DNA from 2 places in the Butyrivibrio sp. AD3002 genome. Region 1 is predicted to be linked to the other one. Evidence: a T-box and tRNA genes for the amino acid it is inferred to sense, from the RefSeq annotation. Region 1 holds a T-box; the other holds one or more tRNA genes.
The links. A T-box is a leader RNA that pairs with one kind of tRNA and senses whether it is charged. The one in region 1 lies ahead of tyrS (tyrosine--tRNA ligase), so its partner is inferred to be a tRNA-Tyr.

Region 1 (16,042 bases):
CCGGAAGAGTCCGCATATTTATTTCACTATTCTCGTGCTTTGCCTGGCAATAGGTGCTACAATCAATTATGTATTTGGAACAATTTGGTTTATGCTCTTTTCTAAAAGCACCTTTATAGCGGGGTTTACTGCATGCGTACTTCCGTTTATCCCCACCTCAATAGTGAAGATAATACTGGTCGCGCTTATTGCTCCGCAGCTCAAGAAAAGGCTTAGTAGTATTCTATAAGGAAAAATATGACTGACACTAAATCTCTTGTACTGAATTATCTCGAAGACAACTCCGGACGCTTTTCTTCCGGAGAAGTTATTGCGAAGGAACTTAAGCTGTCAAGAAACAGTGTCTGGAAAGCTATAGAATCCCTGCGTAGAGAGGGCTACATTATTAATGCCTCTCCTCGCAGGGGTTATTCTTTGTCAGCACCTGCAGACAATATTACGCTCTCAGGAATTGCAAAATATTTATCTCCCGGTGTCGACTCCGAACTAATTACAATCTATGACGAACTTGAATCCACAAATAAAACAGCCCGGAGCATGGCTTCCTTTGATGCACCTCACGGCAGTGTAATCATTTCGAAAACCCAGACCGGAGGTACCGGAAGAAAGAAAAGGCACTTCTCATCTCCCAAAGGCGGCATATACATGAGTATCATTCTTCGCCCAGAAAGGATGAATATTTTTGATTATTCTCTGATCACCCCTTTTGTCGGTGTCTGTGTCTGCAAAGCTCTGGAAAGCGCCATCGGCGTATTTCCCTCAATCAAATGGCTAAATGACCTGTATATTGATGACAAAAAGATTTGCGGGATCCTTTCCGAAGCAGGAACTGATTTTGATACCGGCGAACTTCAATATATTGTTATTGGTATCGGCATAAATTTCAATTCCGATATAAACGAATTCCCACCGGATTTAAGAAAGACAGCGGGAAGTTTGTTTGAGAAAGGCGGAGAGACTATATCAAAAGACCGGCTTATCGCTGATATTTTAAACAACATTCTTACAAATGATGTGCCGGACTGCATCGTAGAAGAATACAAATCAAGAATGAAAATGCTTGGAAGTACAATCAGAGTAATCACTACAGATGGAAATTACGAAGCAAAAGCTATTGATGTGAACGAAAAAGGGAAGCTCATCGTCGAGCTTCCCGATAAAACAACTAAAATATTATCCTCTGAAGATGTAAGTACAAAGAGCATTAAACCCTGAGCGTAATAATCGCCGCTTACGGCAAGGTTATTTTGCCTTTACCATCATCTCCTTAAGATCTGCAGGCGTAAAGGAATAGGCTTTTCCGCAAAAATGACATTTAATCTCTACATCTTCGCCATCCGATGCAAGGTCCTCTAATTCCTTCTTTCCAAGAAGAGTCAGCGCTCTTTCTACCCTGTCTCTGTCACATCCGCAGTGATACTTAACCGGCATGGTTGCAGTGATATCTATATCAAAACCTGCAAGTACCATGTTCAGCATATCTTCCGGAGTATTTCCCTCCTTAAGAATCTCTGTAACAGTCTTCATTCCCTGGATATTACCCTCGAGCTTTGAAATAACTTCCTCTGATGCCCCTGGCATAAGCTGAACAATAAACCCTCCGGCTTCCATTATTGAAAAGTCTTTATTAACGAGAACTCCAAGACCTACCGAAGAAGGAATCTGTTCTGATTCCACAAAATAACAGGTCAGGTCATCCGCAATCTCACCTGACAAAAGCTGTATCGTTCCCACATAAGGGTCCTTAAGTCCAAGATCTCTTGTTACGGTAAGTGTACCATTACCTACTGCCCCGCCGACATTAAGATGTCCTGCATCATTATTGGGAAGAACAACAGTATTATTCTTCACATATCCTTTAACCTCTCCTCTGTTATTAACAGTCGCAAGAAGTCCTCCGATAGGGCCGTCGCCGTCAACGGTAATAGTAAGCGCATCCTTTTCATTTTTCAGCATGTCACCCATCATGAGAGCGCCACTCATAAGGCGCCCCAATGCAGCGCTGCAAATAGGAGTTAAATCATGTATTTTTCTGGCCTCATCCACCAGATTTCTTGAAGTAATGGCAAATGCCCTTATCTGCGCATCAGCTGCAGTAGCACGCACCATATAATCCTTATATTCCATATAACCTCGTTTATAATTCTGTTATCTGTCTGTTAAGTGTCAGAGGTTTATGCCAGGCTTGCTGTAATAATTGCCATTGAGTAAACCTCTATAGCATTACAGCCTCTTGACAGGTCATTGATCTGAGCATTAAGACCGAGAAGTATCGGACCGTATGCTTCAAAGTTACCCATGCGCTGAGCAATCTTGTAACCGAGGTTACCGGCATCAATATTAGGGAAAATAAAGGTATTTGCATGTCCTGCCACAGGTGATCCCGGTGTCTTAACTCGTGCAACCTTAGGGGAAACAGCAGCGTCAAACTGAAGCTCACCATCAATCGGAAGCTCAGGATACTTTTCCTGTGCTTTCTTAGTAGCATTCTGCATCTTTGTAACAGAAGGGCTCTTAGCTGAACCCTTTGTGGAGAATGAAAGGAATGCAACTTTGGGATCAACACCGAAAGCCTTGGCACACTCTACTGTCTCTCCGCAAATCTCAACAAGCTCATCCTCAGAGGGATCAATGTTGATAGCACAGTCACCCATTGCAATAACCTCGTTATCGCCTGTAGCTGAAGGACGAACAAGAATAAAGCAGGATGAAACAACCGTGTTACCGGGCTTAGTCTTGATGATCTGAAGTGCAGGTCTTACCGTATCAGCTGTTGAATAGGTAGCGCCGCCAAGGAGGCAGTCAGCTTTCTTCATCTTAACAAGCATGGTTCCGAAGTAGTTTGCATGTGACAAAATATCACGAGCCTGCTCGGGAGTCATTCCTTTGCTCTTACGAAGCTCAACAAACTCTGCAACCATAGCCTCAAAATCGTCATAGTTTGTAGGATCAATTATTATTGCTCCTCTGATGTTATAACCCTCATCCTCAGCAACCTTGTTAATAACATCAGGATTACCAAGAAGAATAGGCTTTAAAAAGTTACCTGCAAGAAGTCTGGATGAAGCCTCAAGAATTCTGGGATCCTCACCCTCTGTGAAGACAATAGTCTTCGGATTAGCTTTAAGCTTGGAAATCATTTCTCCAAAACCGTACATTTATATTTCCTCCTAATTTATGAATAGGCAGGCTTGAAACAGCCCGCATTGGTGATAATACATAGCCTGAGCATACAGCTCATTTATAATTATGCCTCAAAATTATAACTCTTAATGTCTTAAAATCTCAAGAAAAGATAAAATTTTATCAAAGTTTTAATAAACGCCTGACATCAAGATAAAAAGTAAAGCCGGATAATCGCATAAAAACGACTATCCGGCTCTATCCCCATTATATTAGTCGGGGAGATCTATTTTCTTACCATCGCGGTGCATTGAGAATTTATCCATAGGATAATTTTTAAGGTTTTCAAGAACCTTTCTTCCGTCAGCCTTTGCAAGAAGTGTTGCTCTGGCCTTGGTAATCTCTGTCTCCGTTTTATGCTTGGAGGGTCCTCCGACGCAGCCTCCGGGACAAACCATACCCTCAATGAAATCATCAGGGAACTTGCCCATCTTAAGAAGCGTCAGTGCTTTCTTACACTCAAGACCACCGGCTGCTCGATGCAGTTTAAGGTCACCGATGTCCTCACCTCTCTCCTGCATGCACTCGATAACGGCATTTGCAACGCCGCCGCTGGTAGCAAATCTCTTACCCCAGATTGAGGATTCCTGATACTCATCATCCACAGGCTCGAACTCTACATCCTTAGATCTCATAAGGGCTCTGATCTCACCATAGGTTACTACATAGTCAGCATTATCCGGAACATCAGGATCCTGAGCCTCTGACTTTTTAGCTATGCAGGGGCCGACGAATACTGTAACGCATCCGGGACGCGTAGCCTTTAAATATCTGGAAATAGCACACATAGGCGAAACAGTTGAAGACATGTTGTTTTCAAACTGCTCAGGGAAGTGCTTCTTAAGCATATTGATAAATGCAGGGCAGCATGACGTAGTCATCTTCTTGCCTTCGGCGTAAGCTTCGGCCCATTCCTTTGACTCATAGGCAGCTGTCATATCCCCGCCAAGTCCAACCTCAACCATATCTGAGAAGCCGATCTTTACAAGCGCCTTTTTAATTGCAGCCATAGTGATGTTCTCACCAAACTGGCCTTCTGTCGCAGGAGCGCACATAGCAATTACTTCCTTGCCCTCCTTGATAGCCTCAATTATCTGAACAAGATAAGTCTTGGATCCGATAGCTCCGAAAGGACAGTTGTGAATACAATGTCCGCAGGATATACACTTATCCTCATCAATTTTACAATATCCATACTCATCGTAAGTGATTGCTCCTACAGGGCAAGCCTTGTGGCAGGGACGTTCAAGATGAACAATTGCTCCATAAGGACAAGCCTTGGCACACATTCCGCATTCCTTACACTTAGCGGGATCAATGTGCATCTTCATGTCACCAGGATGAATAGCATCGAACTTACATGAGTTAAGACATGCTTTTCCCATACAAAAACGGCAATTATCTGTTACTGAAAATGCTGAAATAGGACACTCATCACAAGCAGGATCAATAACCTGAACCACATTTTTTGAATTCTCGTTATAGGAAGTGCTCTGTCCGCATGCCAGACGAATTCTCTGACGCACTATCTCTCGCTCCTTGTAAACACAGCATCTGTACTCAGGCTTCGGTCCGGGCGCAACCTGATATGTAAGCTTGTCTTTGTGCTCCTCGTCAAGCTCTCCCTTCCAGGCAAGGCGGCAAACCTCCTCCATAATCTTGTGTTTAAAACTTACCAGTCCTTCGTCGTTTGTTACCATAGAAATCTCCCAATTCTATAAAATCAATTTACAACTACATATATAAACCTATCATCCCAAAGGAATTTCAAGGTATATTACAATTCAATACGTCTGCAAAAATCCAGACCCTCCATATCATGAGAAGTAATAAGAAGCGGATTTCTTCCCTGTTTTTCTCTGATATACTCAATTGCCTTTATCCGATTTTCAAGGTCAAGTCCTGTAAATGGCTCATCCATAATAAGCATATCCGATGGAATAGCACATGCTCGTACTATCGCAACTCTTCTTTTCATTCCTCCCGAAAGCTCAGATACCGGTTTATGAATCGCATCCTCGGGAAGGAGTCTTAAGAGTTCCTCCTCGGCAACTTTTACTGAGTTTTTCTTATTGACCATAACAACATTCTGAACTGCAGAAAATTGTTCGCAAAGTCTGTTTTCCTGAAAAACCACTCCTGCGTTCAGATATGGATATTTATAATCACCCATCAGATGAACTCTTCCGCTATCAGGTTCTTCAAGGCTTAAAAGAATTCGTATAAGCGTTGTTTTTCCGCTTCCCGAAGCACCTGTAATAACATAAGAATGATCATTTTCTATTTCCAGATTAAAATTTTCAAGGACTTTCCTCGCCCCATAGGATTTGGAGATATTCTCAAGGTCAATTGTCATCCTGCACCTCCTCATCCTTACTGTTTACAGCCTGATTATTTGCCGATGCAGGCACGAACAGTTTCTTTATTATGGAAATTATCATTATAAATATTTTTTCAACTACAAATGAAGCTAAAACAATCGTAAATGTCCAGGCAAAGACCTCTGCTGTATCAAGATTTATCTTAGATCTGTAGAGCCCGTTACCCATAGTGAGGAGCGGCTGCCCTATTACTTCAGCTGCTGCGCCGCTCTTAAAGCCCATGCCTACTGCGACTGAAATCGCACTCATATATGATGGGATAAGAGCCGGAAAATAAATATATCTTATTTTATTGGCAGATGGCATACGATATACTTGTGCCATCTCGAGAAGCTTATCATCTGTGGCGGATAAACCGTTTGTCGTTGCCAGATATAAAATAGGAAAAACCACCAGCGCTACTATCACTGTGGACAAATTGTCACTACCAATCCAAATAAGTATAAGCACAACAAAGCTTGCTACAGGCACTGACTTCACAGTAGTCACCACAGGGGAAATGAATTCTCCTACAATTCTGTATTTAAGAGCTATAGCCCCCAGAACAATTCCCAGCACACAGCCGATCACCACTCCTGCTACAATATGAAGCATTGAGGTTACAACCGATGCTGAAAAATCAGGTGTTTTTGCCATCTGGATGAGCGCGTTTAATGACTCTGCAGGGCCTGCAAGTAATATTTTATTGTGGATTATTATAGCCAGCAGTTGCCAGACCAATAGCCAGAAGGCCACAATGCCGGTCTTTTTTATTATTTTCATAAAACCTCAGCAATAATTAGTCCAATGTATAGAAGGCATCATCCGGAAGGTTACCGCCAACAGATTTAGGATCCTGATCAAAAAGAACCTGTAAGTAGCCTGAAAGCGCAGTCTTTGCATCATCTCCCGAAATACAAACAATATTGCAGGAAGGAAGTGCCTTTGCAGCTATCTCCTTTTTCTCAATAATTCCATACTCTTCCACAAGAGCTGCAGTTCCTTCGACATCTGATATGGCCATGTCTGCACTTGCCTTATGCTCTTCAATGAACTTCTGAACTTCTGAACTATGCTCATTTAAAAAGTCGTTTCTGACAACAGTTACGCCTGTTAAGAGCTTTGATCCATCGGAAACCTGATCCCATTCATCGGTAAGATCGAACACTGCCGATACAGCATCGTTCTTTGCAGATGCCACTGTAGCAAATGGCTGCGGAAGAATTGCCACCTTTGATGCGTCCTCCTGAAGAAGAGCCGCAATTTCTGTTGCCTCTGACTTAAATTCTATATTACAGTCAGTAACACCGTTTTTATCAAGAAGATATCTGAGAACATACTCAGGTGATGCACCCTGTCCGGTAGTCACTACTGTTTTGCCCGCAAAATCCTTAACACTCTTTACGGATTCGTCACCGGTTACGCAATACAAAACACCCAGTGTATTGATATCAACGAGGGAAACACCTCCCTCAGTCTTATTATAAAGAACAGATGCCATATTGGCAGGAACAAATGCTATATCAATATCGCCTGACACAACGCCCGCCATGATTTCATCTGGCTGAGTCTTCATTGAAAATTCATAGTTACCGGCAGACTCTCCGTTCTCGGAATCCTTCATAAGATTCACAAGTCCCATTGTTGTGGGGCCCTTGAGAGAGCCAACTCTTACAGTAACCGAGTCGCTTGTCTCTTCTGCCGATGCTTCCTCAGTCTGCTTTTCCTCTTCAGTTTCTTCTGTAGTTTCTTCTGCTACTTCTTCAGCAACTTCCTCTGCTGCTTCTTCTGTTACTTCTTCATTTGATTCTTCAGCAGTTGCTTCAACTGTTTCTTCGCTTACCGGTGCAGATTGCTCCTTTTCTGTGTTTCCACAACCAACAAGGGTGGACACAAAAAGAGTCGTTGCACATAAGATAGATAATGCTTTTTTCATTCTAAACTCCTCGTATACCTTGCTTATTACTGTATTTATGCATAAAGTCCGATTTAGTATATCATAAAACATAAGGGTATCACAATCATTTTATTGCTAACTAAAGGGCCATAACTTGTCCATATTTACATTTGACGCGCTCTTCCAAATTTGATATTTTATTATAAGTAAAAGGGAGTAGTTGTCATGCATCTGCATGTAACATTTATCCGTCAGTACGGGAAGATGTCCTTCCCCGGATATGTTGTAATTAACGAGACTTTTACTGCATTATCTGCAGTATCAGTCTCTTTTTTTATCAAATATAAAATGGCGAAAGGAATTATAAAATGAAAACTCTTGCAATTATCTTATTTGTGGCGATGTATATCGGACTTATCGCATTTCCGAAAAAGCGTGCATATATCGCTCTGGGAGTTGCCGCAATATTTATTGTGACCGGTATTCTCCCCTACACTAAAGTAGTTTCGGCAGTTGATTGGAACGTACTTCTTATGATTTTCGGAACGTTACTGCTTGTAGATTACTTTATTGAATCGAAAATGCCAAACCTGATAGCAGATCATCTGCTTGATCTTGCTCCAAATGTAATGTGGGTAACAATTTATATGTCACTGTTCTCGGGACTGATATCTGCATTCATCGACAACGTAGCCACCCTTCTGATGGTTGCACCGGTCGGACTCGCAATCTGCAAGAAGCTCAAGATAAATCCTGTTCCGATGATCATTTCGATTGCAGTATCATCCAATCTGCAGGGAGCTGCTACACTTGTCGGCGATACAACTTCCATTATGCTTGGTGCTTATGCAAAAATGGACTTCAATGATTTCTTTTGGATGAACGGCAGACTTGGAATCTTCTTTGCGGTAGAGCTTGGTGCTCTGCTTACAGTTCCGATCATGATGATTCTTTTCAGAAAAGATAAAGAGCCTGTATCCGCAGAAGAAAAAACAGTCGTTAAAGACTATGTCCCTACAATAATGATGGTTGCCCACGTCGTTTTACTCATGGGAGCTTCATTTATTCAGAACAAACCTGAGATTACAAATGGAGTCATCTGTCTTGTATGTTCTCTTATCGGAATCGTATGGGAATACTTCAAAGATCACGATGTAGACAGAATAAAAAATGTTGTTAAGAATCTCGACTATGATACCGTGCTCCTTCTTACCGGATTATTCATGGTAATTGGCGGCGTTACAGAGGTTGGTCTTGTGGATGATCTCGCAAAGCTCATTGTTAAAGCCGGTGGAAATAACATTTTCTTATTATTTACAATTGTAGTTTGGGGCTCAGTTCTCATTTCTGCCTTTATCGACAACATACCTTACGTAGCTACGATGCTTCCCGTACTTCAAGGTGTTACCGCGTCTCTCGGAATTGCTCCGTATCTGCTCTATTTTGGACTCCTTTGCGGTGCTACCCTTGGAGGAAACATCACTCCCGTGGGAGCAAGCTGCAATATTGCAGGTGTCGGAATGCTCAGAAAAGAAGGATATGAAGTAAGCTTCAAAGATTTCACCAGAATCGGTATTCCTTTCACATTGGCTGCCGTTATCGGCGCATATGTGTTCTTATGGGTACTTTGGAGATAATAATGCAGCAAAAAACTTCCTCTTGTCTCTCCTTCGAGAACAAGAGGAAGTTTTTATTTTACATTTTTATATCAATTCAAAATGTTTCAAAGCCTTCCATATCCCATCATCATCAAGCGATGCTGTAATATAGTCGGCATATTCGGAAAGATCATGATAGGTTCCGCCCATACCTACACCGACACCGGCTGCTATAAGCATCTCCTTATCATTTATGCTGTCTCCGAAAGCAAAAGTATTGCTGATATCTTCTCCGAGAAGCTCACATACCTTCTCAATTCCGACGCCCTTATCAAAGCCCTTGGGAACCATCTCAACTACGGTATCGCTATGTATCATGTAATCATATAGGTCAGACAGCTTTTCAAAGCATTCATCGCGCTTTTCTACCGGAATCTCTGTGGCGCAGGAAAGCTTTTGCATCTCCCATTTGCCCCAGCATTCATCGATTCCTCGCAGACGGTCTCCCATCTCAGCTATCACTTTATCACCATACATATCGCCTTCAAAATCAGACAATTCCAGGTATAAGTGATTGGGGCCTTCCAGAATAGGCTTGAAGCCGTAAGCTCTTACTGTCTCAATAGTTCTTATGGCATCGTCTGCCGGAATAAGGCGATTATAAACCACCTCGCTGTTGTACTCGATCATAGTTCCACAGGCCGATACTATGCCATCAAAACCTATTCCCAGCAGATCTTCATTAGTGACAAAGGCTCTCGCCCTGCCGGTATTTATAAAGCACTTATGCCCATTCTTCCGTGCAGCGCGAATGCCTTCTATAGTCTTATCACTTATTTCATTTTTGTAATTCCAAAGTGTTCCGTCTATATCAAAAAATAAAACCATTAAAATACAACCTTCTTGAAGGACTTCTTACCTCTCTTAACCATCACACCATCACCGGCAAAAGTCTCCTTAGTGTATGTAGTCTTAAAATCGGTAACCTTGTCATCGCCAAATGTTACACCACCCTGCTGAACTGCTCTTCTAGCCTCACTTCTTGTAGGGCAAAGTCCTGAAGAAACAAGTACCTGAAGGATATCAATAACTCCGTCTCTGAAATCCTCTTCCTTAAGAGAAACAGCAGGAACATTTGCAAGATCTCCGCCGCCTGCAAATAATGCTCTGGCACCATCCTGAGCTTTCTTCGCCTCTTCTTCTCCATGAACAAGCTCTGTAAGCTCATAAGCAAGAATTTCCTTCTTCTCATTGATTCTGGAATCTTCCCACTTCTCCATCTCCTCTATCTGCTCGATAGGAAGGAACGTAAGCATCTTAAGGCACTTATCAACGTCAGCATCACCGACATTTCTCCAATACTGATAGAAATCATAGGGTGATGTCTTCTTGGGATCAAGCCATACAGCATTACCAGCTGTCTTACCCATCTTATTGCCCTGTGAATCTGTCAGAAGAGTTATAGTCATAGCATGTGCATCCTTACCGAGCTTTCTTCTGATAAGCTCTGTACCCCCAAGCATGTTACTCCACTGATCGTCACCACCAAACTCAAGGTTACAGTTATATTTCTGGAACATGTAATAGAAGTCATAGGACTGCATGATCATGTAGTTAAACTCAAGGAAAGACAGTCCCTTTTCCATACGCTGCTTATAGCATTCGGCACGAAGCATATTGTTAACTGAAAAGCATGCACCAACCTCTCTGAGAAGTTCTATATAATTGAGGTTCATCAGCCAGTCTGCATTGTTTACCATCATAGCCTTGCCTTCGCCAAAGTCAATGAATTTCTCCATTTGGCGCTTAAAACATTCTGCATTGTGATCGATATCCTCTCTTGTGAGCATCTTTCTCATATCGGATCTTCCGGAAGGATCTCCGATCATGGTAGTACCGCCACCGATAAGAGCGATAGGCTTATTTCCTGCCTGCTGAAGTCTCTTCATAAGAGTAAGTGCCATAAAATGGCCTGCTGTAAGGCTGTCTGCAGTACAGTCAAAACCGATATAGAAAGTAGCCTTCCCTTCATTTACGAGCTCTCTTATCTGCTCTTCATCAGTTACCTGCGCAATAAGCCCTCTTCTTTTAAGTTCTTCATAAATTTGCATAATACACCTCCGTTTTTTATGCGAGGACGTCCTTTTGGTTCTCCTATAAAAACCAAAATAAAACGCCCTTCGCAATCAATTAAAGATTACGAAGGACGGGTTTAAATCCGTGTTACCACCTTCATTCACATGTAATTCACATCACATGCCTCAGCAAGTACTTGGAATATTCCGCATACTCTTCCGACTAACGCTCGGTTCTCGTCGCGGCTTACTAGATATATCATTCCTCCGCGCAGCTCCCGGATGTATTCATCTAATGAGCATATCCGCGCCTCTCACCAACCGGCAACTCTCTGTGGCTGAATCATTAGACTACTTATTCCATTCATAGCCTTTACGTAATAATTATCAATATTTTTGATTTATTGTCAAGAATATAATTTTTTAATTCAGATTTTTGTCCAGATTGAAAGCGACTTCATATTTTTCTTGAAATATGGGGTACTCGTAATAGATGCCCGGCCACTTGAAAACTCTGAAAAACCACCACTATTCTTTCCAATCTCCTTTTTAACTCCCGTGATACCTATGAGAAGTTTCCCTTCACTTTTTTTAGGATATGTAACATCATATGTTACATCCCAATTTTGGGTAATTGTATAACTGGCCTTAACATTTCCTTTTCTCTGTACAAGTTTTTTTAACTCTCTATTTGTGACAATCATTTTACAGGAAAGTACAGAACCCAAACGTCCCGTGTCCGCATCAAGTATAAATGAGCCACGATCAAGAGCACTGTTTTTATGCTTACTTGCCATAACAATCTTTGCTGCATTGTTTTTGATTTTATTGAGCGTCGATTTTGGGTAGTAGCAATGAATTGATACTTTGGCCCGCTTTGCCTTATAGCTTTTACCGTTGTATACGAATTCCCCATCTTTTTTCTCTACAGTATCAAATCTCACTTTCATCTTTTGATAACCGATACCGGGAAAATATGTCTTTATCGTATATGTGCCGTTCTCTTTTGCAGATGTATTTAGCATACCCTGCGAATATGCTGCAGCACTTACAGTATGGGGTGTGTATGAAAATACTATTACAGATGCGAGAATAACCATTGAAAGGATTTTAAAAACTTTTTTCATATACCATTCCTCTATATTTTTTGATCAAGGATATTATATCAAATTCAATGAGCTTCGTTCAAAAAAATACAAAAAGGGATCGGTGCGAGACCAATCCCTTTCACTAATGCGATTTTTAATTACTGAAGTCTGATAGCTGCAATGTTCTTTTTGCTTCCACCAAATCCTGCCTGATTAAATGTGCAATAACCATACTGATAGGAATTCAATGCGCTGTATGAAGGCTGACCCTTTTTAAGACCTGCTATACCAACGCAAACGTCCGGTGAATAAGCAGGACATACAACCATAAGCTTGAAATTTCTGCTCTTAGGAGTAGAAACACTACAATGATATCTGTAATATCCGCTTCTGTATACAGCTTTCTTTGTAAACTCACTGCTTGACTTTGTGATACTTGAATATTCCGCTGAAACTGCTGCTCTGGTACCGTTTATATCATTACCCTGACTATCTGTAAGAACCCAAGTATAAGTCGAGAGTGAAGACAAACCTTTCCTGGAGCATTCCTTATTAATTCCTATACATTCATCTGTGGTGAATTTTGTGTTCTGCAATGTAAAATCAACATAATATACATTGTAGCCCTGGGAAGATCCCATAAATCTTTTGTCGTGACAGGTAACCTTTGCCTTGTGTGCCTTGGCACCCTTATAATACTTTGACTGTACCTTCTTAGTCTGTCCTACATTTACAGTAGTAATTCCGGCAGCAAATGCTGTCTGAGGCATTGCAGTGAATGTAATAGCACATGCAAGAACAACGCCTGCGAGTGTTTTCAATACTTTTCTCATTTTCTTTTCCTCTTTCCTCTCTCATATAGAAGACAAATCATTTCAGCAATGAGCCCCATAACTCATTAAATGATTTATCAGCTTAAAACGTACTTTGTAATATTACCACATTTGGAGGAAAAAATGAAATAAAATTTTATAATTATTTTATATTTACGAAAAAAACTCACATACCATTGTTAAATGGTATGTGAGCTTAAATTACCATCCCTGAAGGTCGTTTTCGTCCTTACCTTCTCTGTTCATAAGATCCGTAACAGCTTCAATCGCCGGTTTATTGTTAAACAATACCTCATTAACCTGCTCGACAATCGGCATCTCAACGTCATACTTTTTCGAAAGTGCAAGCGCAGCTGATGCACTATTAATTCCTTCCACAACCATCTTTACCTCTTTGGTTGCCTCGTCAGCGGTTTTACCCTGCCCGATAAGAATTCCAGCTCTGCGGTTTCTCGAATGCATAGATGCACAGGTCACGACAAGATCACCGATTCCCGACAATCCCGAAAATGTCTCAAAGTCGCCACCCATAGCAACTCCAAGTCTGGACATTTCCGCTATGCCTCTTGTTATGAGAGCTGCTTTGGCATTGTCACCATACCCCAGTCCATCGTTAACTCCTGCCGCAAGCGCAATAACATTTTTAAGGGCTCCGCCTATCTCTATACCAAGCATATCCGGGCTGGTATATACACGAAATGTATCAGCCATAAACGTATTCTGAACTTCTTTTGCGGTATCCTTGGAGAATGCACTTACAACAATAGTTGTCGGCAGATCCTTTCCAACCTCCTCGGCATGTGACGGGCCGGAAAGAACAGCCACATCCCTTCCCGGGAGTTCATCAAGAATAACATCAGACATAAGCATAAGGGATTCTGCTTCGATTCCTTTAGCACAGTTAACGATTATCTGGTGCCCCTCTTCCTCAGGCATGAGATAGGGTTTCATTTTCTTACAAACCTCTCTGACTGCAACAGAAGGAACCGTTATTACTACCATATCCTTGTTCTTTAATGCGCCTTCGAGGTTATCCGTTATCTTTATACTTCCATCCAAAATTACTCCGGGAAGCTTGTCCTTGTCCTCTCTGTAAGTTCTGAGCCTCTCGGCAGATTCTCTGCTCCTCGCCCATAAGGTAACATCCGATCCGTTTTTCCAGAGTCTCCATGCAAGTGCAATTCCCCAGCTTCCGGAGCCTATGACGGCTATACTGTTGTCCACATTATCCTCCTCAATCTACTTTATTTTTCTTCCAAATATAGGTTTTTCTCTCTTCACCGCGAATCAGCCTTCCAATATTGGTTCTGTGCTGATAAAACGCAAGCGCAGTCATAGCAAATGCTATAATATACATTTCAATAAGGTGCGGCTGAGACATGTTTAAAAGTCCCATTTGTCCTTCTACTACGAGCTGGATAAAAAATACTGCATAAAGACAAAGTGAGCCAAGAGATACAAAATGAGTGATATTAAAAGGAATCAGAAATGCAAGTAGTCCTCCGATCACGAAGGTCCATTTAAATGCAAGAATATATCCTGCCGTACAAGCTATTCCTTTTCCGCCCTTAAATTTCATATAAAAGGGGAAATCATGCCCCAGGACACATCCTGCAGCAGTATATATCTTCAACAGATACTTCATGTCACCATATCCGTCACCAAGAATCATCTTACATAAAAATGAAGAAACCACTACAGCCGCTATACATTTAAGCATATCCCCAAAAAGTACTGTAAATCCGGCTTTTGCCCCAAGAACACGAAGCGTATTTGTTGTACCGGCGTTGCCGCTTCCGACATTTCTGATATCCACACCTTTCATCCTGCAATAAATTACAGCAGTCTGAATAAGGCCGAAAGCATAGCCAATTAACAGACACAAAACTCTAGCAATCATACGAATCCCCTCCCGGGCCCCCTCATCCGTCAGCTTCGCTGACACCTTCTCCCCAGGGAGAAGGCATATATTTTAGAGTCCCCTTCTCTTTTTTACTTACTTTAATGTGTATTTCTTACTTTACTTCTTGTCATTAGTTCTCTCTCGGATAATGAACTTAAGTGGTGTACCCTTGAATCCGAAAGATCCCCTTATCTGATTCTCAATATATCTGGTATAGGAAAAATGCATCAACTTCTTATCATTAACAAAAATTACAAAAGTAGGCGGCTTAACCGCAGCCTGGGTGATGTAGTAGAGCTTTAACATTTTACCCTTGTCTGACGGAGGCTGCTGCATTACCACTGCCTGCATCATTATTTCGTTGAGGACACCGGTCGCAACACGCATAGCGTGATTCTCACTTACTGCATCTATCATGTCATACAGCTTTACAAGTCGCTGTCCGGTCTCGGCCGAAATAAAAATAATCTCTGCATAAGGCATGAAGGAAAGTACGCTTCTTACATCCTTTGTGAACTCATTAACCGTCTTATTGTCCTTCTCGATAAGGTCCCACTTATTAACCGCAATTATGATTCCCTTGCCGCGATCATGCGCAATTCCAGCAATTTTGGCATCCTGTTCAGTGACCCCTTCATCAGCATTTATAACTATGACAGCCACATCAGCTCTTTCAACCGCGGTAACAGTTCTCAGGATCATAAATTCCTCGAGCTTTTCTTTGACCTTGTTTTTCCTTCTAAGGCCTGCGGTATCTATGAAGGTATATTTCTTACCGTTATATTTTACCTCTGTATCAATCGCATCTCTTGTAGTTCCTGCGATATCTGACACAATAAGTCTGTTTTCTCCGCAAAGTCTGTTTATTATAGAGCTCTTGCCAACATTGGGCTTACCTATAACAGCAACTCTTATTGAGTCATCCTCTTCCTCTTCGTTGTCAGACGCTGTAAAGTTCTTGGTAACTTCCTCAAGAAGATCTCCGATTCCCTGCTTATTCGCAGCGCTTATGGGGAACGGCTCACCGATTCCCAGATTGTAGAACTCATAAACATCCATGGAATCACGCTTAAAGCTGTCCACCTTATTGACGCAAAGAACAACC
Region 2 (16,042 bases), on a different contig from region 1:
CGCAGCTACCGGTTAATGATTATACATCACAATCAAATACAACCAACCAGGTAATGTATTGTAACCAATGTGGCGCTAAAATAGCAGCTGATTCTGTATTTTGCAATCAATGCGGTGCAACTATATCAAACAGTATTCCAGTTTCGGAAGAACATGTATCAAGCACAATAGATGCAACTCCAATTTTTAAGGATGAGAGCTCTCCTGTAAGCATCAATGGACACAGATCATCAACTCTTGATGTAGAAAACAAGATCTATTGTAACCAATGTGGTGCAGAAATACGCAGAGATCTGCCTTATTGCAACCAATGCGGAGCTGCAAATTCCTCAAAGCTTATAATACGTTAACTTAGTTTTATTTTGAGAAAACAGTTTTTGTAATAGGAGATATCTTATGTATTGTACAAATTGTGGAAAGGACATTCCAGATAATTCTGTTTTTTGCCCCTGCTGTGGTGAAAAAATACTTAAGATAGATGCTGATTCTATTGAGAAAACTCCGCAGGAAGTTAATACTGCCCCAATAACCCCTACTAACATTCAAAATAGTGATGGCGCCAAAGGCAGTATAAAGAAAAAAATCATTATTATTGGTGCAATAACTGCCCTTGCCATTCTAATTGGCTTTATTGGTTTCATTATATGGAATAAAGACAATCCTATAATATTGGGAGAGCATAATATAGTCGATAATATAGATACCTTAAATTTCCCCCAAAGTATTCCTGATGACATAAGTATTTTGGATTTGGGAAAAGAGGATTTTGGCAATTATTATCTTATAGATACTTTTTACTTATCTCAATTAACTAATTGTAGAAATGGCTATACATCCATGTGCGTTAAGGACCCTGCTGTTTTTTATACTGTATTTACTTGTGTTAAGGATGAAACTCCTGAAAAAGCATTGCATTCTTTAAAGAATAATGAGCATGTGCTCCTCAAGGTACAGTATATAGGAATGGATGTTTATAACATAATTTCGCCTAGTGAAAAACACATATATCATCTGTTTCGGGCAGTAGAGAGTTACGGTGTTTTACGAGAAGAAGATTTGGTATACATCGAAAAAGAGGCCACGGGCATGGATCCTATTGATGTAGTAAAAAATTCCACATTTTTTAACTCATCAACATCCATTATAGAATTTGCAGATATGATCTTTTCAAATTATGAGTGGAGCATTAGTGATGACGAAAATTTGCCCGACAAATATTATGTATCTCTTAAAGGACATATTTCTGAGGACAAAGATGATGTTCAAATAGATTTTTACTGCAATACCGAAGAAAGCGATTACCGTATCACAATTAACAAACTGACTTATCTAGATAGTAATAAAAGTACATCAAATATTTATAGTATAAAGGATTTCTTTACTATTCATGATTATCAATAAGGAGCCAGATATGAGTATTGCAAGCATTATTACACTGATACTAGGAATAACGATATGGCTTATATTTAATTCCATGGTCACTCGATGGTATTTTGGCACTTCATGCCTTGGTATGATTGCCTCAATTATCGGAGAAATGATTGTATGCATTATGATAGCTGGATTTATAGTTGAGCTTGTAGGGCAATGGTTAGGTGGTGTTTTTGTATTTGTCGGTGGTCTTCTTGCATTTCTGATAAAGACTGCACTAATAATAATTGGCATATCTGCTTTTATAGGTGTTATTTATTTTATTTATTGCAAAGTAAAAGGCATAGATTTTAACCCTGAAGAAGTAAAGTCCAAAATAATAGATGGCGCGCAATCAATTTCTCATAAAGAAATCCACCAAAACACACAAAGCTCTTCTGGTAGTAATACAAATGTACCTTCAGTGGATGATGTGGCTTATAGACAACTACCAAATAATAACTCAGTTACTTCAACATCAACTGATTCTGACTATATTTTCTGTTCAAAATGCGGAAAAAAAATAGTAAAAGAATCAAAATTTTGTCCGTATTGCGGCAAAGATGTAATTCATCTATGACTATCTTGGAGGAAGCGAAATGTCATCATTAAGGTGCCCAGTATGTAAAAAAATCATTTCTATTGACGAACCTGCTTGCCCTATCTGCGGTTGTCCTCGAGAATTTTTAATTCTTGTCCAAGATAGCGCTACTACTCAGATAATAGAAAGCAATAGTCGCGTTCAATCTTCTTCAGAAGCAACATCGATTAATGAAAATCTATTTTGTAACCAATGCGGATCTCGAATGAAAAGGAACTTTGCTTTTTGTGTAAAATGCGGTACCCCCAATCCGTTCTATGATGAATCTGCAGAAGAAACATTTATCAATAAAAAAGATATTTCCGGAAGTTGGAAAGCTACTTATGCTAAAGCAGATTCCTGTTCTCTATTGGTAAGAGCAAATAATAATGATACCACTGATTTTGTAATACAAGTCACCACTGAAAACCTTGGAATTATGTTAGTTGCACGTTGCGTAAAGGAATCACTTGACGAAGGCGACAAATATCCTTACAGGCAAGGGACTCTATACTACTACGATTATGAAAAGCAAGATATAGACACAAGCAAAACAAAGACGGAACAATCCGGTTATTTCTATTTTTGTAATGGATCCTTACTATGGCATTACGACAATTTCGATGAAAATGAAGGAAATATAGCTTTCGAAAACGCTGATAGCTCATATGAGCACCTTTTAAACCTGATGCCTCCAATGGATCAGGAATGATTATTCGGATAAATATGGAGGAACATCTATGGCTTCAATACGTATAAAAGAAATTGGTCCAAATAAATCACATGTAATAAGGGTAGTGCGAGAGCTTTCTGGACTTGATTTAAGCGGTGCTAAAGATCTTGTTGATAATAAAGACACTGATGGAATCATCACTTTTGAGCTTTTACCTGGCATCACCATCATTCAGGCAACGGATATGTTGCATGAGTCAGGAGCATTATTAGACGATGATAATAGTTTCTATGCCAAATATTTATCAGATAATGTTTCACCAAAAGTAACATCTGATGTAGCGGCTGAAATAATAAGACTCGCAAAGGGACAGTAGTCTATATGTTAAGAATAAATCAACATAGTTATTACTAATATAAGGAGGATACTATGTTTTGTAATAATTGCGGAAAGGAAATCCCAGATAATTCAGTATTCTGTCCATTATGTGGAAACAAGATAAATCTCATTGCTGATAATAATATTGGGGGTGTTTCACAAAGTGTTTCTACTTCGAGTAACTCTTCTCCGAATGCTATGCCAATCAATCTTCCAGGAAGGGAATCACAACAAAATGGTAACTCACGGAAATTAGTAAGTATTATTGCCGCCGTTTGTGTCATCGTGATAGGACTCCTTGTTGTATTGGGAATAACCAATATGAATAATAGCGGTAAAAAAGTCGAAATTGACCAGGAGACTATGAATAATCCTATATATTTAGGTGTTGATGCAAGTATTCATAATCTATCTGATAGTGATATTGGAAAAGTGTATTTTATCGATGCCAGCTTTTGGTCCAAAACTGAATTCAAAGATTATCCTTATTTGTGTTTTGTTAAAGAGATTGGCGATGAATATGTAACCAATATTTACGTGAATTATTCCGCTGATGACAATATATTGGAAGCATGTAATAGAGATGATTTGTTATTTTTTAAGGCTGTATACAAGAAAAAGGCAAAAATCTCTGAAAATACACAAAATGAACATACCGCTTATTATTTTGATGTTTTATCCTGTGAAACTTACGATAATACCACGACAGATTATTTGGATGAGCCATCTATTGAAGAGGAAACAGTTGGTGAAAATACTGATACTATAGATGAACGAGCTATTACTGGACCAAGTTCTGAAATGACAGAGCCTGAAACAACAATGCCAGAGGAATCCACGGTTGATTCTTCAAACGAGGAAGTGGCTATATATAAAGCTGATAGTTATTTTTTAGGCAGTTGGGATGGTGATATGTTAGAATCCTGCGAATTATATGTTTATAAAGATAAGAATGGAGTAACAAGCTTCATTTTTGATAATGGTTCAGGAGATTCTTCAACAATACTTATAGCAAAAACAGATTTTGTAACAACCTATGGGCTACATTACTATACTGGTGAATTGTACAGCTATTATTATGAAGGCGATGAATATACATTATTGGACAATACGTTGGGAGGTTATTTTTGTATTTCTGAGGATGGAACCGAATTGGAATGGTTTGAACCTGATTTAGACAGCTCAATAGATTACTATTCTGAGGGTCATTTCAAAAAATCAAGTAATGACTATTCCTACCTGTTACAAATCACTGGAGAATAAATAAGAACACATTATAACCGGGAGGTAGCTTTATGATTTGCCCTAACTGTAAAGAAAATATACCGGATAACTCAGTATTCTGTCCTAAGTGTGGTTGCAAAATAGACGGAAATGTCACTGGTCCAATAATAGAAATCGGAAGAAACAATACCTCTCAACAAAACCGAAACGGTTTCCCAAAAGTCGCTTTAATACTATGTGCTATTGTTGTGCTTGCTGTTATTGCCATAATTATAATTAAATCAAAAAAAATATCTTCCCCATTAAAGGAGGAAGGTGATTATCCAGCTACTGCCCACGAAATAACAGCAGAGTATACTGATGAAGAAGCACCAGAACCAGCACGTTCAGGAGAAAGCACTAATGAAGCAGCCTCTCTTAAGGATACTGCTGCTCCGTCTGATGATACTCCATCTGTGGGTACTCATTCTGATGATACTCATTCTAAAATCACTATTGACGCAAGTTCATCATTATCAGAAGATTACAACGGAAAATATGTTGGTACGGTAGTCATTGATGGAGCCGATAGCGATAATCCAATAATGATGACTCTTGATGTAAAACCTGGGACCTATGAATATGACGATATATGTGGAACAATATCAATAGAAAGATCTGGTGTTGGGACATACTCTTATGATTTGTATTATGGAGGAGCTGACATAGAAGGCAACCTTAAATATGACACGACTTTTCATTTTTATCAAGACAATGCGCCTTTATTTATCGGTGCATATACGGAATCTTCTACCCACAAAATAGATTATCTTATTTTAACAGATGATTACAAAGGCTACTATACTATCGCAGTTCTCTCAATACAGAATAATGCCGCACCTCCAATTGAATATAATGAATATGGTAATCCGAAAATCTCTGGAAGTTGGACTGCTGTAAATGGTACATGGGAAAACTGTGAATGCTATATAAGGGAAGTTGATGATAATGTATGTGATTTTGTAGTTCATGCTACACAAGGAACCCAAGGAATAATGCTAGTAGTTAGAGCTAAGTGGGAAGAAGATTTCCAAGGCGATTTATACGCATATAAAGATGGTGTTTTATATTATTACGATTATGAAAAACAGGAATATGATAAAAACAAAACTCTAACTGGACAATCTGGATATTTTGCGTATGACCTATCAAGCCTAAAATGGTCATATGATAATTTTGATGGCAATTCTGGCATCGTATACTTTTCTAGATCCGATATATCCAATGAATACTTAGAAGTGTTAATGCCTGATAAATAATGAAAAGTTCCTATTAGCACATAAAGAGAGGTTTCAAGATGAATTCTGATAGAAAGTTTTTTATAAAAAGAGTTTTAGTACAAGAGAACTGATTATTCTTAATGATGCATGGAAGAAAAAGCTGTCACCTGACAAAATGGTGGCAGCCTTGTCAAACACTATATTTTTTATTCTTTTACGACATTGGCAGGCTTGCAGATATTATCAGAATAATCTGATTCGATGTATTCAAGGTATTCACTGAGCTCCCTAAGCTCTCTCTCCATTATTTCTGCAGTGAACATAAGAGCATTACTGGCCTGATTATTTTCACTTAGGGCCAATCCATCTGATAAGAGCTGTAAATTGTTATTAAGACACATAAGCGTATGCATCTTGCGAGATACCTCCTGAAAACATCTTTTACAATCGCAATTCTCTATGCCTGTGATACTATGCATTTATTGTTGCCTCCTACGAAAATTATCCATCAGAAGATAAGATTTTATTTGGCTCCTCAACAACACTTTTATTCCCCATCGAGATCTCGTAAACTCGATTTTAGCAAAATCACTGTCGCATAAAAATGGCATATCATATTGTATAATAATACTTTTAACAAATGATTATGATAAGAGAAGGAAGTGAAGATTGAGAATGAAAAATACAGAAGTTAGCAAGTTTATCAGTCTCATACTGAGGCATAAACCTGAAACAATAGGCATATCTTTGGATGAGCATCCATTTATGTATGAACTGTAAAAAAACGAGGCAGCCCTTGCCCAAGGCTGCCTCTGCTTATAGTCTTTCTATAACCACTGCGGTTCCATTTATCTGAACTTTTACATAATCGGACCCCACAGTGCTTTCCATGTCCATGCCAATTACTGCATTCCCACCGCATTTTATAACCTTTTCTCTAAACAAATCGAATCCGTATTCTTTACCGTTTTCCAACAAATCCATTACTCCGGTCATTACCTGGGCTTTAAAACTGAGCATTCTTCCGAGATCCTCTAACCCCTTTGCCAGGCTGTCTTTTAGAGAATTCTTATAGACTACATCAACGCTTTGAAATCCCTTATACTCAACAATGCGATAACCTTCAATGGAATGGCCGCTAGTCATAATCATATTAGACTTTGCCTGAGAAAGCTCATGTTCCTGCTGCTTTATGACCGCCATGTTATGAGCGTCCACTTTTTCCTGAATATCGTTAATTCCGGAGATCTCAGCATCAACTTCTTCTTTGCTTTTTCCATTTGAATTGAAATATATATCAAAGAAAGCTCGTAATTGAGGATCTTCAATTGTATCCAGATTAATGCGCTCTTTTAATTTGAAAATAGCGCCAGAAACATCACTTTTATAATGATTATCACGGATGTTTTCAAACAAAAGTCCACATTCCTTGCACAGATCATATTGCTGCGCACCAATATTTATACGTGTAGAATACTCAAAAGAGGTTTGTGTTCCATGACATCCGCAGCATTCTATAACTCCCATAATTAATCCTTTCTATGACAATCAGTTCTTTTCCTTATGTTACGTGACAAGATTTATTTAGAAACATTCAGAACTGTTTCAACATCTACTTCTTTTATGAAATCCCAATATTTCATAGTTGCAACATCGCCTGCGTACATATTATCCGAATCAAAATATATCCATTCTTTATTAGTGTTATCTCCATTAGGGTAATAAATATATGTATACATTGCAGCCCCAACAGCTGATCCACCCACTTCGTTATCAGCAGCAAATTCTATATGTACATGTTTTGCTATATTTATATCATCGTTTGTCTGTTCACCATACTCTATGCTTCGGATTTCCATGCTATTCGGATGCTTCAACTGTTCCTTAATCATTTCTATTGCCCTGACAGAACGTTGAATAGACTCGTCATTGGAAGCAGCCTTTTGATAATCAGAAATCTTTTTTTCTATTTTGTCGAAATCTTTTACCTGTTCCTGTTCAGCAATAAGTAATTCATCATAATCATTTACAATCTCAGTTAAATCTGCGTATGACGGATTACTTTCAAGCGCCTTATCAATCTTATGTTGAACGGCTTTAACCATTTCAGATGTTTCTGTTTTACCACAACCAATAAAGGCAATCGCTAAAACAACACTTACTACAAATATGCTTAACTTTTTTTTCATTTCAGCACAACACCTCATCTTTGATAAATTATTTACTCTTTCTTGGAATAGTAGTATTTTGCATCATTCCATAAATCAATATCAATTTCATTGACCAACACTCCAGTTTCCAGATCGAATGTAAGATGGCATTGCATCCCTCCTTTCTGGTTATAAGAAAAAATATTTCCTTCTACTACTCCTTGAAGCTCTCTATCCTTTTCATTGTTAGTGTTTCCCCAAATCAAAACAAATTCTGCTTCTCTTGTTTTTATGTTCATAAAGGGACAAAACTCTGCTTCAGCTACCCCTTTGGGCAGTTCTTCTTCATACGGCATCCATTTATTACTAACATTGCTCAAATACTCTGACTTAGTAGCAATCCATTTTCCGGCATAAGGTTTGTACTTTTGATAAAAAGAGTAGATCTCATTTGCATCTTCTGTCGGATTAGTAATCTGATCTAATAATTCGTATCCGGCTATATAATTATGTAATGCAAACTTTAAATTGGCTTCTGTTAAGAGATACATCTGATTGGCCTTTTCATAATAGCTGTCAGCGTCTTTGTATCCATTTGCTTTTGAAGCATAATCCATCGCTTCTTTATATTGTGCATTTTTATATTGCTCAACTGCAAGGGTATAGGATAAGGCTTTAATCTTTGACTCTGAATCAGAATACCCCCTCGCTAATTCGTATTTTTCAATTGCTGTAGCATAATCTCCCTTGGCCGACAGCTCTTCAGCAATTTTATAGCTATTTTGTCGATCTATCTTGGGTTTAATTACCGTCATGACAAAAATTACCAGAATACTCACTATAAAAAATGCGATAAGAACCTTTAATACATTACTCTTTGCTAACTTTTCCTTTTTTGCTATAGATTCTTTTACGTTCTTGAACTCCACCTCAGAATTTTTTACTTCTTCTGGGGTTCCAATACTAACAATCTTATCCCATGCTTTATTGGCAGCCTCAGCAGTATACGCTCCTCGTAACTCATTGATTGCATCTGTAACCTCTTTCTGATGCTCTTCAGCCTTCAGAGCAATAATGCGCTCTCGACATTTCTCAATATACATGTCAGAATCTTCAAAAGGCTGTATCGAAATAAATTTTTCCAAAGTTAATTGGTAATTCTCTATAGTCTGGTCATTTTTAAAGCACTCAATTAAGAAATCATATCGTGCCTTTTTTAATACATCCTCAGCATGATCCAGCTTCTTCTGTATTTCAGAATCGCCGTATTTTCTCGCAAAAATAAAGTTTTTCTCTTCCGTAATCTTCGAATTATCTATAACCGCTGCTTCAATAGTTGATTTCTTCTGCTCCGCCAACAACTTGTAGTAATATAGCGCACCATTCGTAGGATCCATATCAAGTGCTTGCTCGCAGTATACCTCAGCCTTTTTCCAAGCACCTTCTTCCAAAAATATCTCTATTCTTGTAATTAGAGACTCTACAGAGGCATTTGAATTAATAGAAATAGAAGCTGCTGCTACCGCTTGCTGTTGTTCTTTACAATAAGCTATCCAATCAAGGTCACTTAATGACGTAAGGTTAGTAGAATGGCAATTGGGACAGTGATCATAATCTACAATTTTCTTGCTTTCACGATCAGTCTTTGCATCCAGCGCATATGCGTCTAACCTGGTTCCCCCAAAGACAGCTGCTATCGTGCCCACAGCTGAAATGGCAGTCATGGCTCTAGCGGTGCTATTATTCTTTAAGTCTTGATCCGTGTAGCAGAACACCTTTCCACACACGTTACATTTTTTCCTGTACTCCATAAGTCACCCCTTAAAAATATGCAAAAAAATAGAGGACCCCCTTGGTCCCCATAGACACGAATGTTATCATATTGAGATTATATTTGCAACTTCGATGATGCGTGCTTCGGCACGTCCATCCATTTTGCGACGTGCGTTGTCAGAATTAGCATTACGTTTTAAAGCTATTACGGCATCAATACCACCATCTCTATAAAGCTTTGTTAGTGGCGAAGGCAGGGGTCTGTAAAACCCTGACATCAGAAACAGCGTGAGTTCGAGTCTCACCCTGCCCACTATAGTGTCATACGATGACACTGTACAAACTGATCCGCTAAGACGATAATATGATCAGAACAAAACAAGAGAGCAGCAATAGGCTGCAGAAAGTTAAGAGGTTTTATTAAGAATGTACTACGTAACTATCAACAAGCAGTTTAATAACAAACAGTTCATGCAGTTCTGCAAAAATCAGAAGTGCTTTGTTAGTTATGCAAATTGCAAGTTGGTGGAAAGTGGTTCAGGATCAATAGAATGACGGATGATCCGAAGCATTGAAAATACAGAGAAGTCTCAGTACCACTTAGCTTGCAAAAGAGTTAGGTGGTTTTTTAATGCTTATTTTTCGAAGGAGATTAGGAAAAATGGATTATCCGGTAATAGATATTGAAGGAACAGGAATACACATCAGAGATCTGATAAGGGAAAGTGGACATACAGTAACAGAGGTTTCAGAATACCTTGGGACAAGCACATCCCTTGTATACAGATATATCAGAGGAGAAGTGCTTCCGAGCATCGACAGAATAGTAGCACTCTCTGTTTATCTTGAGGTTTCTATTGATGACATAATAGCAGTCGAGTGAGACTGCACCTTGCGGTATGGGGAATGGTAGCCCACAGGATTTTGGTTCCAGTAATCTTGGTTCGACTCCAAGTACCGTAGCTAAGACGTAGTAGCCAAGCTGGAAAGGCAACGGACTGCAACTCCGTGATCGTGAGTTCGAATCTCACTTGCGTCTCTATAAGGACTTGTAGCTCAAAAGGTAGAGCAGGGGACTGAAAATCCCCGAGAGGCGGTTCGATACCGTCCGAGTCCATTATGCTTCCTTGGCAGAGCGGATATGCACCGGCCTTTTAAGCCGAGAGATGCGGGTTCAACCCCCGTGGGGAGCACTAAGCTGTCGTAGCTCAGCTGGCAGAGCAGCGGTCTCTTAAACCGAAGGTCGTGGGTTCGATTCTCACCGGCAGCATTGATGCGGTATAGCTCAATTGGTAGAGCACCTGACTCTGACTCAGGGCGTTGCAGGTTCGAGTCCTGCTACCGTAGCTTCGGACATATAGCTCAATCGGCAGAGCATCCGGTTGTTAACCGGAGGGTTGTGGGTTCAGATCCCTCTATGTCCGCTATACCTGAATAGCTCAGATGGCAAGAGCGTCTGTTTCATACGCAGAGGGGCACTGGTTCGAGTCCAGTTTCAGGTATTAAGAGATTACCGATAAGCACATATAGGAATGCATTAAAGAGAATTGTTCTTCTTTGTGAATTAAGAGGGTCTGCATCATTTATAAGTCTTGCTTTTGTATCATTAGAAAGATAGATTATTTTTTAATACATCTCTCAATTGGGGTTGCAAATATAATTATATATAACGCAAATAAAAGATATATAACATTATATTGGGGTTATAACATTGAAATAATCTGCATCTTTTTATCTCCAGTGTGTAGGGCTATGATTAAATCACAACAAAGACACAGGCAGCAACCAGTACAGGATCGCTTAATGGTCAAGCAACAGACTAATAATCTGTCATTTGTGGGTTCGAATCCCATTCCGGCCCATTTGGGTGTATGTGTCTTGAACAAAAAGATACCAACAGCAAATAACTCCACGGTTAGCTCATTGGGAAGCGCCTGGCTTATACCCAGGAGATCGGAGAGTTCAAATCTCTCTACCGAATAAGGAAGGTATCTTGAAAAAGGTGCATACAGCAAACAAGAAGGATGACGGTAAATCATTACGACTGGGCTGATGCCCAGTGCACCTTGCTGAAGGAGAAAAGTGTTGAGGTGATGAAAACTATATATGATTTTAAGACTTCGTCTTAAGTGTCGAGGTGTTAAAATAGAATAAGAGCAACGCATAGCTACCCTATATTATTAGGAGCTTGACTCCGGAAAGGAGGTAGCGTTATGAACTTTACACTCTTGATTGATTGGAAGTTTGTTGTTGCTCTTGGCGGATCTGCCATGGGAATCATTTTCGCTGCGAAGATGGAACCTGATGCAGTGGAGCGAGTATCAGTCCATTTGGCTGATGCTTGTAAGGAGTACGCGGTTGCCGGAAACGGCAACCGCTGATATTTAAATTAATTATATGCTTTGTTAACTGCTATTTAGAAGAGACATATGTGAGGTGAATAGTATGAATATGGAAAGGGATAATGTAAATAGAAGACTATATATGGGAGAGTTTTCTATTGAGCATTTGCTTCCGTGTGAAAATAAGTGTATAAAGCCGTTTTATGATGAAAAAAAAGCTTCAAAAGGTATAGAGCTCTTGAAAAGTGAACCCATGCTTTTTGATTCATTATTTGTAATGTTTACTAAAGGAGCTAAAAGATTAGACTTACTTGACGATTTAGATGTTTTTGTTCAAGAAGTTAATGCAGTTATTAATACCGGATATTTTGCAGATGAGATAAACTTGGCAGACGGTATTGCTAATAAGGCCATAGAATTAATACCATTTATTTCAAAAATTGATAGGGTTTTTTGGTATGCCATAGCTTTGTATTATTGTGAAGTGAACTATAGACAGGAAATGGATAATAGAGACCAAATGGAAGAAATGTTATTCGCATGGATAGCATTATTAAGGCAGGTGGAAGAAAAGGAAAAAAAGTATGGCTATACATTAAATATAGATAAAATCCGTTCCTCTAATCAAATATTTGAAATGATAACAGGAGATTGGAGTAGTTTAGACAAGATTTTTTTGGACGAATTAACCACTCATGTGAAAGATCAATTTGCTGAACTGTTCGAGAAAAGATATAGCATTTTTGAACAACTAAAGAATGATTTTGAAAGGCAATCTATAATAGCCAAAAAAACAGAGAATAAATGGGAATTATTTCTTGAAATAGTGAATGATTTATCCGATAGAGAGAAACAGGTTATAGATATTATCAATTTCGAAGCTTCAACTAGGGAAAAAATACGTGCCATTGATGAATATAACAAAATAATTGATTGGATTAATAAAGGTCATTATGAAATAAATGATAATAATGTTGATTTATTAGAACTGTTTGAAACGATTAATGAAAGGTTTAAACATGCTCCACAATATTGTTTGGCCAGAACAAAAAAATCGGAGCCATTTATGCTTAGCCCTGCTATAGCTATTATGGCTATGGACCCAAGGACTTATAATTATTTATTTATGACGTTTCATCAGTTCAGGCTGAAGCCCAATAAAGAGTCAGCAAAGCGTTTTCTAGAACTTGCATTATTGAGTATCAGAAGGAATCTAGGGGAACGCAACGCAAGAGAATCAACTATTGATGATATTGTGGATGCATTTACGGTGTGCGTAAGTAACTATGTTAAAAAACATAAGCAGGTTCTTGATACTATTAAGTTTAATAATATACAGGACGATGCAGTAGTTTTAGGTGGCTCATCGTTTCATTTTTTGAATGCAGAGATATATCAACGGGATATGAATAAGTGGCTAGATGAGTATGAAAAAAGTGAGAAGTATTATGATGATATAGAAAATGCTTTGCTGGGCAAAGAAAGTGCTTTTAGTCAAGAAGAAGTAAGGGCTCAGGCAAAAAAGATGGAATCGTTATTTAGAGGGTCAGATGATGAAGTAAAAGCATACAGAATTGTAATATCACTCAATATAATATATATGTTTTGTGATGCTTTGAGAATAATGCTTACGAATAAACATGCAAATATAAAAATCAAGAAAGATCAGGGAGAAGCATGCAGAAGAGAATTACTAAATATTGATGATATGTTAGTTCATAAGATATATTCTAGACTTGATGAAAGAGAAATCGGAATGCTTGAATACAGAGAGCGTGCGGGAGTGATAACTAATTCAATGTCTGAAATTGAACAAGAAGAAGAGTGCTATAGAAATGCAGTTTTTTCGCAAATTTTAAAAGGTTCAGTTAGTGAAATCGTTAAGAATGTTGAACTTCAGAATGTTGAACAATTATTTGAATGTAAGGGTAGAATTAGGCGAGAGATATTACTGTTTCCAGATTGTGATGAGAAAGATCAGTATTCAGAATGGTTAGATAGTATTAGTGATCAATTATCTGATGCGTTAATAAGCCTTTGCAAGCAGAATAAGGATGAATTTTCAGAATTTAGGGAAGCAATCATCCATAATCTTGGAGAGAAAAGTGTTATTTTGCCTGCATCATCAATAGATTCGTTAGCAACGGCAGAGATGTTATTTAAAAGATATGGAGTTCCTGAATACGCTGAAAAAGGGTTTGACTATAGTTGTATTTCTGCATTATATTATCAGGCATTTGAGGATGCATATAACTATCTTATTTGGGAAGGATATTCATATATGCTTAACAGTTTGACCATAAATGGGCAAAGCTTCACATCAATAATGGAGTTATACAAAAATAAATGGGTCAAGGATAAAGATGCAGTAGGATATCTTGATCCGAATCCTAAGCAAAGGAGCTATTATATTGAGTATGCTAATAGTTCAAGATCAACATCGGTGGTGAAAAGATGTATGTATAAAAGCTTTGAAATTTTAATGGAGAATATTGCAAGTGGTTCCAAGGTGGAAAAGTTTTGTGACTATTTTGCTGGAATCGTAGGATTTTCTTCCTCAAATGAGATGCTTTGCAATAATGATTACATGAAAATATGCCAAGAGTTTATTGATATGATAGATAATTCTGTAGACAGTAGAAATAACGCTTCGCATGGAGGGACAGTAATAAGCATTAAACAGTGTGAAGAAGATAGAAAAACTGTACTATATGATAATGAATCACTCAAGAATGGGGAAATAGGGTTGATTCAGAAAATTCTAATTGTAATGAAAGAATACAGTAAATAGAATGATTAAAGAGTTACTATTTTGACTACATCTTTGGGATGTACTTAATTGTAGTGATGACGTAGTTCAGAGAGTGAGGTAAAAACCTCGCTCTCTTTGTACATAAAAATGTACATTCATTATGGTATTTTTTAAATTAAGAATTCCTGTTTTTTAAGAACGGAGGAATTTCAAGTGTTAATGGACGGACTTGTGAACGTATTTCCCTTTGGGGTTGAGGTTGTACATCGGTAACAGTATTAACTCTTTTAAGAATATCCAGATTCACTTCTGTTTCAGAAACTGCTTTTTGAGTTGCTGGCTTCGGAGCTGGAAGTGGTTCTGATTTAGGCGGCTGAGGAATAGTTTTCTCTGTCTGAGGTACTGGCTGCTTTGGTACAGTGGGAGATTTAACTTGCTTCATACCGGTTGCAATAAGTGTTACTACAACTTCAGACGAAGAGGAATCACTGCCGACAGTGCCCCAGAAGATATTCACATTTTCTCCTGCTTGGTCGCGGATATAAGCAACGGCCTTATTTAAAGCAACGATATCAATCTTTCCGCTTGTGTTTAGAAGGATATTGGAAGCACCGGTAATGTTTGTTTCCAAAAGCGGAGAGCACATAGCTTTTTCAACTGCATCGATGATGGTTTCTTCTTCCTTGGCAATACCAATGCCGAAGAGACCATAGCCTTTATCCTTCAGAGTTGACTTCAGATCGTTGAAATCAAGGTTGATGGTGCCGTGGTTGAAGATGATGTTGGTCATTCCTTCGATTGTATATTTAAGCACAGAATCAGCGAGGGTAAATGCTTCGTCCATATAGAAGGGTTTATCAGTAATGGTGAGCAGTTTGTCGTTAGGGATTACAAGCAGGGTATCAACATTCTGCTCAAGCTTTTTCAGTCCGGTCTGAGCGGCTAAGACTCTGGGCTGGCTTTCAAAAGAGAAGGGCATGGTCACGACTGCGACTGTGAGGATATTAAGACTTTTGCATATCTGAGCTACAACAGGGATGGCTCCGGTGCCGGTTCCGCCACCCATTCCGCAGGTGAGGATTACCATATTTGCATCCTGAACCAGATTGGAAATCTCTTCTTCGCTTTCTTTTGCAGAGGATTCACCAATAACGGGATCCCCGCCAGCGCCATAACCCTGCGTGAGTTTTGAACCAAGCTGCAGACGTTTATTAGCAGGGCACCTGTCGAGTGTCATGGAATCAGTATTGAGTGCGGCATATTCAACATATTCAGATGCATCGGATACCATACGTGTCACAGCGTTATTTCCGCCTCCTCCGATACCGATTACCATTACCTTGGGCATATTCTCTTTGCCTTTTGCTTTTACTTCTAACATACTTTTACCTCCGATATTTGCATCTGTGCAAGAATACTGAAAATAATATTTGCATTTATGCAAGTAATTCTATGAATCACAATATAGCGTTTATGCAAATAGATGTCAATACAAAATTTG

Region 2: it has a tRNA-Tyr gene. The T-box ahead of tyrS (tyrosine--tRNA ligase) is inferred to sense a tRNA for this amino acid. The anticodon was not compared.

Annotation. Positions count from the first base shown of each region.
Region 1 covers NZ_ATVV01000001.1:491,200-507,241, forward strand. The annotation lists gene G596_RS0102110 (biotin transporter BioY) at 1-229, shown strand, start outside; gene G596_RS0102115 (biotin--[acetyl-CoA-carboxylase] ligase) at 238-1,215, shown strand; gene hslO (Hsp33 family molecular chaperone HslO) at 1,243-2,127, opposite strand; gene pta (phosphate acetyltransferase) at 2,175-3,158, opposite strand; gene G596_RS0102130 (4Fe-4S dicluster domain-containing protein) at 3,396-4,883, opposite strand; gene G596_RS20570 (ABC transporter ATP-binding protein) at 4,961-5,539, opposite strand; gene G596_RS20575 (ABC transporter permease) at 5,529-6,326, opposite strand; gene G596_RS0102145 (ABC transporter substrate-binding protein) at 6,343-7,479, opposite strand; gene G596_RS0102155 (SLC13 family permease) at 7,809-9,077, shown strand; gene G596_RS0102160 (HAD-IIB family hydrolase) at 9,144-9,926, opposite strand; gene tyrS (tyrosine--tRNA ligase) at 9,926-11,149, opposite strand; T-box leader at 11,238-11,490, opposite strand; gene G596_RS0102170 (hypothetical protein) at 11,542-12,240, opposite strand; gene G596_RS0102175 (hypothetical protein) at 12,360-13,034, opposite strand; gene G596_RS0102180 (NAD(P)H-dependent glycerol-3-phosphate dehydrogenase) at 13,236-14,258, opposite strand; gene plsY (glycerol-3-phosphate 1-O-acyltransferase PlsY) at 14,269-14,934, opposite strand; gene der (ribosome biogenesis GTPase Der) at 15,055-16,042, opposite strand, start outside.
Region 2 covers NZ_ATVV01000015.1:5,754-21,795, forward strand. The annotation lists gene G596_RS0111305 (zinc-ribbon domain-containing protein) at 1-350, shown strand, start outside; gene G596_RS0111310 (zinc ribbon domain-containing protein) at 397-1,401, shown strand; gene G596_RS0111315 (zinc ribbon domain-containing protein) at 1,412-1,990, shown strand; gene G596_RS0111320 (hypothetical protein) at 2,010-2,702, shown strand; gene G596_RS0111325 (ribosomal protein L7/L12) at 2,731-3,039, shown strand; gene G596_RS0111330 (zinc ribbon domain-containing protein) at 3,093-4,304, shown strand; gene G596_RS0111335 (zinc ribbon domain-containing protein) at 4,337-5,563, shown strand; gene G596_RS0111340 (hypothetical protein) at 5,731-6,003, opposite strand; gene G596_RS0111345 (YbjQ family protein) at 6,341-7,051, opposite strand; gene G596_RS0111350 (hypothetical protein) at 7,105-7,713, opposite strand; gene G596_RS0111355 (hypothetical protein) at 7,746-9,485, opposite strand; tRNA gene G596_RS24840 (tRNA-Tyr) at 9,682-9,760, shown strand; gene G596_RS25755 (hypothetical protein) at 9,874-10,002, shown strand; gene G596_RS0111365 (helix-turn-helix domain-containing protein) at 10,109-10,330, shown strand; tRNA gene G596_RS0111370 (tRNA-Cys) at 10,415-10,486, shown strand; tRNA gene G596_RS0111375 (tRNA-Phe) at 10,493-10,564, shown strand; tRNA gene G596_RS0111380 (tRNA-Lys) at 10,569-10,640, shown strand; tRNA gene G596_RS0111385 (tRNA-Lys) at 10,645-10,717, shown strand; tRNA gene G596_RS0111390 (tRNA-Gln) at 10,722-10,794, shown strand; tRNA gene G596_RS0111395 (tRNA-Asn) at 10,799-10,871, shown strand; tRNA gene G596_RS0111400 (tRNA-Met) at 10,876-10,949, shown strand; tRNA gene G596_RS0111405 (tRNA-Ile) at 11,242-11,309, shown strand; tRNA gene G596_RS0111410 (tRNA-Ile) at 11,361-11,425, shown strand; gene G596_RS0111415 (hypothetical protein) at 11,661-11,828, shown strand; gene G596_RS0111420 (hypothetical protein) at 11,893-14,580, shown strand; gene ftsZ (cell division protein FtsZ) at 14,717-15,922, opposite strand.